One region of the Pseudoclavibacter sp. CFCC 14310 genome, then DNA from elsewhere that is predicted to be linked to it. Evidence: predicted binding sites of a transcription regulator. Region 1 holds the regulator's gene; the other holds the start of a gene.
What was found. The regulator LexA, encoded in region 1, represses DNA repair genes until DNA is damaged. The targets are predictions, from matches to a motif close to TCGAACANNTGTTCGA.
Positions count from the first base shown of each region.

Region 2: the regulator LexA is predicted to act here: its motif matches at 1,373-1,388, upstream of recA (recombinase RecA).

Region 1 covers NZ_WBKC01000001.1:820,330-822,729, forward strand. Annotated here, with positions in the region: gene hflX (GTPase HflX) at 1-976, shown strand, start outside; gene lexA (transcriptional repressor LexA) at 986-1,687, opposite strand; gene F8O06_RS03670 (LysM peptidoglycan-binding domain-containing protein) at 1,874-2,224, shown strand; gene F8O06_RS03675 (histidinol-phosphate transaminase) at 2,321-2,400, shown strand, end outside.
Region 2 covers NZ_WBKC01000003.1:462,964-465,363, forward strand. Annotated here, with positions in the region: gene F8O06_RS09465 (regulatory protein RecX) at 1-163, opposite strand, end outside; gene recA (recombinase RecA) at 163-1,227, opposite strand; gene F8O06_RS09475 (DUF3046 domain-containing protein) at 1,462-1,698, opposite strand; gene F8O06_RS09480 (helix-turn-helix domain-containing protein) at 1,708-2,043, opposite strand; gene F8O06_RS09485 (carboxymuconolactone decarboxylase family protein) at 2,290-2,400, opposite strand, start outside.

The DNA.
Region 1 (2,400 bases):
GCTGATCCTCGACATCTTCGCCCAGCACGCCAAGAGCCGAGAGGGCAAAGCCCAGGTCGAGCTCGCGCAGATGGAGTACATGCTGCCGCGTCTGCGAGGCTGGGGCGGATCACTGAGTCGTCAGGCCGGCGGCCGTGCTGCTGCCGGTGAGGGCATCGGCTCGCGTGGCCCGGGCGAGACGCAGATCGAGATGGATCGCCGGCGCATTCACACGCGCATGGCGAAGCTGCGCAGACAGATCAAGGCGATGGCGCCGGCCCGCGCCGCGAAGCGTGCGAACCGCGACCGTTTCGCGATTCCGTCGGTTGCCGTGGTCGGGTACACCAACGCGGGCAAGTCGTCGCTGGTCAACGCGATCACCGGTTCGGACGAACTCGTGCAGAACCAGCTGTTCGCGACTCTTGACTCGACCGTGCGTCGCAACACGACCGAAGACGGTCGGGTGTACACGCTCAGCGACACAGTCGGCTTCGTGCGGCGTCTGCCGCACCAGCTCGTCGAGGCGTTCCGGTCGACGTTCGAAGAGGCAGCCGACGCAGATGTGCTCGTGCACGTCGTCGACGGCTCGCACCCCGATCCACAGGCGCAGATCGAAGCGGTGAGAACCGTGCTTGCGGAGTCGGGTCTGGAGGGGGCACGCGAGATTCTGGTCTTCAACAAGATCGACCTCGTCGACGACGAGCGTCGCATGGTGCTTCGTGCCATGGAGCCCGAGGCTTCGATGGTCTCGACTCGCACCGGTGAGGGCATAGCCGACCTGGTGCGTCGCATCGAGACGGCGCTGCCCGACCCCGGCGTCGAAATCGATGTCGTGGTTCCATACGACCGCGGCGACCTCGTTGCGCAGGCGCACGAGCACGGGCAGGTGCTGCACACCGAGTACCTGGACAAGGGCACACGGCTGCATGCGCGCGTCAGCCCGCAGCTGGCAGAGCAGATTGACGGGGTTGCCGTCACAACTGCTGCCGTGCAGTGAGTGCCGCGATCACACAGAGCGCAGCACGGCGACGACTTTGCCGAGGATGACCGCGTGGTCACCGAGGATCGGCTCGTACTGGGTGTTCTGAGGGAGCAGCCAGGTGTGCCCGTCACGCTGACGGAACGTCTTGACCGTGGCCTCCTCTTCAAGCAGCGCGGCGACGATGTCACCGGCGACGGCGTCCTGCTGCTGCCGCACCACGACCCAGTCGCCGTCGCAGATCGCCGCGTCGATCATGGAGTCTCCGCGCACTTTGAGCAGAAAGAGCTCGCCCTGCCCGACCAGTTGCCTGGGCAGCGGAAACACGTCGTCGATGTGCTGATCGGCGAGGATGGGGGAGCCTGCGGCGATCTGGCCGACCAGTGGCACCATTGCGGTCTCTTCTGAGACGACCGCCAGTGCCTGCTGTGCCGGAGTCGACGGTGGCTCGGCGACGGCCGTCGGCTCCTGCTCGATGAGTACTTCGAGTGCACGCGGTCGCTTCGGGTCGCGGCGGATGCAGCCGGCGAGTTCGAGCTGATTGAGCTGGTGGGTCACCGATGACAGTGACGAGAGACCGACCGCATCGCCGATCTCGCGCATGCTCGGCGGATACCCGCGGTCGCTGATCGACTCGGTGATGAATGCGAGGATGCTCTGCTGCTTCTTACTGAGCCGTGAGCGGTCACCACGGCCTGACGTCGTCGACGTGTGGGGTCTCGTGGCCATATTTTCAGTCCTTCTGCGCGTGATGTCAGTGGGTCGTGGTGCACTGACTCAGGTGATGCCTATTCGAAACTTTATCCGAACGATGGGCATCTGGCCAAAGATGTCTTCGAACAGGCGTGGCGTGAGTGGGTTGCCCAAACGCAGATTCGAAGATATATTCGAAAGACACGTTCGAAAGGACTTCTCATGGACGCGACCAACAACCTCTCCTCGGCACCCATCGTCAAGACGCGGGCACGTCTCACGCGCCGTGGCCGGCAGGTGCGGGCGCTGGCACTGGTGATGCTGCTGGCTGCAGTCATCGTGGCGGCCATCTCATTCGGCACCCAGGCCTTCGCCGGTGACGACGAGCCGATCGAAGTCACCAGAGTGCAGGTCCAGCCCGGCGACACGCTCTGGGACATCGCACAGCTGTCCGCCCCGCGTCATGACGTACGCGACGCCGTCGCCGAGATCCGCAGAGCGAACCACCTCGATGACGCCACGGTGCATCCTGGCGATCAGCTGATCATTCCCGCTCATCTGCTCGACGCCTGAACGACGAACTCGCCGACTGGTTCGAGACCGGAGTCCTGATGACGCCGTCCTGGCGATTCGTCGTTTGCGCAAGGGCGCACGCGTAGACTTGCGTCTGTGACCACTCTTGATGATCTTCCCCTTCGCGCAGAACTCGTCGGACAGCAGCCGTACGGCGCACCGCAGCTGCACGTGCC
Region 2 (2,400 bases), on a different contig from region 1:
GGGCCTGACCTCGGCCCTGCGCAGCGCGAACTCGAGGAGAAAGTGAGACCACAGAGGCGTCAGCGCTCTGCTGCCGATGCTTGGAAGCAGTCGCAGTCTGTTCAGACCGGTCGTCGGCATCTCTACGCCAAGCCCCCAGACTGACGACGTTGTCGTCGCTCATCAGGCCTCTTTTGCCACACGCTTGTCGTCGAGCGATTCGACATTCGACTCTTCTGCGGATTCTGGAGCTTCGATGATGCCCAGACTGACCTTGATCTTAGTCTCGATCTCATTGGCGATCTCGGCGTGGTCTTTGAGAAACTGTCGAGCGTTCTCTTTGCCCTGACCGAGCTGCTCACCTTCGTAGGTGTACCATGCCCCAGACTTGCGCACGAAGCCGTTGTCGACACCGTAGTCGATCAGACCGCCCTCACGAGAGATGCCTTCGCCGTAGAGAATGTCGAACTCGGCCTGCTTGAACGGCGGAGCCATCTTGTTCTTGACGACTTTGACTCGTGTGCGGTTGCCCACTGCGCTGCCGCTGTCTTTCAGAGTCTCGATGCGACGGATGTCAAGGCGCACCGATGCATAGAACTTCAGTGCCTTTCCGCCTGAGGTGGTCTCGGGGCTGCCGAAGAACACACCGACTTTTTCACGCAGCTGGTTGATGAAGATCGCCGTGGTCTTCGAATGCGAAAGCGCACCGGTCAGCTTTCGCAGGGCCTGGCTCATCAGTCGTGCCTGCAGACCCACGTGCGAGTCGCCCATGTCGCCCTCGAGCTCGGCTCGCGGAACCAACGCAGCCACCGAGTCGATGACGATGACGTCGATCGACCCCGAGCGGATCAGCATGTCGGCAATCTCAAGCGCTTGCTCACCGGTGTCGGGCTGAGAGACGAGCAGCTGGTCGATGTCGACGCCAAGCTTGTGAGCGTAGTCAGGATCGAGCGCATGCTCGGCGTCGATGAACGCAGCGATGCCGCCGTTCTTCTGCGCATTGGCGAGTGCGTGCAGAGCCACTGTGGTCTTACCCGAGGACTCAGGGCCGTAGATCTCGACGATTCGGCCTCTCGGCAGCCCGCCGATGCCGAGCGCGGCGTCAAGTGCGATCGACCCCGTGGGAATCACCTCGACAGGTGCACGCTCGTCGCTGCCCAACCGCATGACCGACCCCTTGCCAAATTGGCGGTCGATCTGTGCCAGCGCTGTGTCAAGCGCCTTATGACGATCATTTGCTGCAGCCATGTGCTTCCTCATCTCTGGTCGACGTTCACATTCTGTGATGAAGATCACGTTAGAGCCGACCACTGACATTCCTGTACGACGTCGACTTGTCTGTGGAGAAGCAGACTGGCGACGACGCGCTCTGCAGAGAACGTTAGCAGAAGATTCGAAGATATGTTCGAAGACCACTCTGCGTGTCTCCAGCGTTCGACTCCTCGTCACAGACCTGAGGATTCGACACGAGACGGCGGCGCGTCAGGAGCGCATCCGATTCTTGGCCGTTTTGGGGTCGACGCCATGCCACCGGCTTTTGGGCACGTCTGCTGCGGCGCACAGCGCCAGCCAGACCTCACGAGGCTCATCGCCTCTGGCCAACGCGACTCTGCCGGTCACGTCGCCGCAGGCACCCAGCACAAGGTCATCGACCAGCACCTGCCCGTACGCGCTGCCGAACTCGTTCTCGACAAACTCCCAGAACTGGCTGTTGCGCATCGGCTGAGCTCAGCGCGCTGAAGGAACGTAGCGATCGACGTCGTCGAGCAGCTCGTCAGGAATCGTGTCGGGGATGCCCGACATATCGTCGAAGGGATGCGCAGTGATGCCCTCGAGCGTGGCCATGCGATCACTCACCTGACGCATGATCTGCGAGACCGGCACATCAAGCGCGTCGGCAACCGACGCGAGAATCTCGCTCGACGCCTCTTTCTGCCCGCGCTCGACCTCGCTGAGGTACCCGAGCGCAACGCTTGCCCGACCGGCCACCTGGCGAAGCGTGTGGCCCCGTTCCTGTCGCAGATCCCGGAGCACATCACCGAGCTCCTGGCGAAGCAATACCATCGGTTCTCCTCTCCGGCCCGCTTGAGCCTGGCTGTTGCGGCTACGAACCAGAGTAGCCCACCCCTGTTACAAGGTATGCAGAGTGACAGCTCATGCACAATTACTGAAGGCCATGGGGTTCTGTTGGTACAACGAAGGTGCACCACACGCTATTCCCGCGTCTGCGACACGAGTTCGTCGCCGTGGAACGCCCGTGTGCTCTCTAATCCGTCGCAGCAGCATGCCGGACGAGATTCCAAGCCCTCCTCAGTGGCCGTGTGCGTCGGCCGCCTGGAATGCGAGCCTGCCGTGGGCATAGGCTCCGCCTGCACGCAGAGCCGCGGCGACCCACGCGGCTTCGGCCAGCTCGACGTCGGT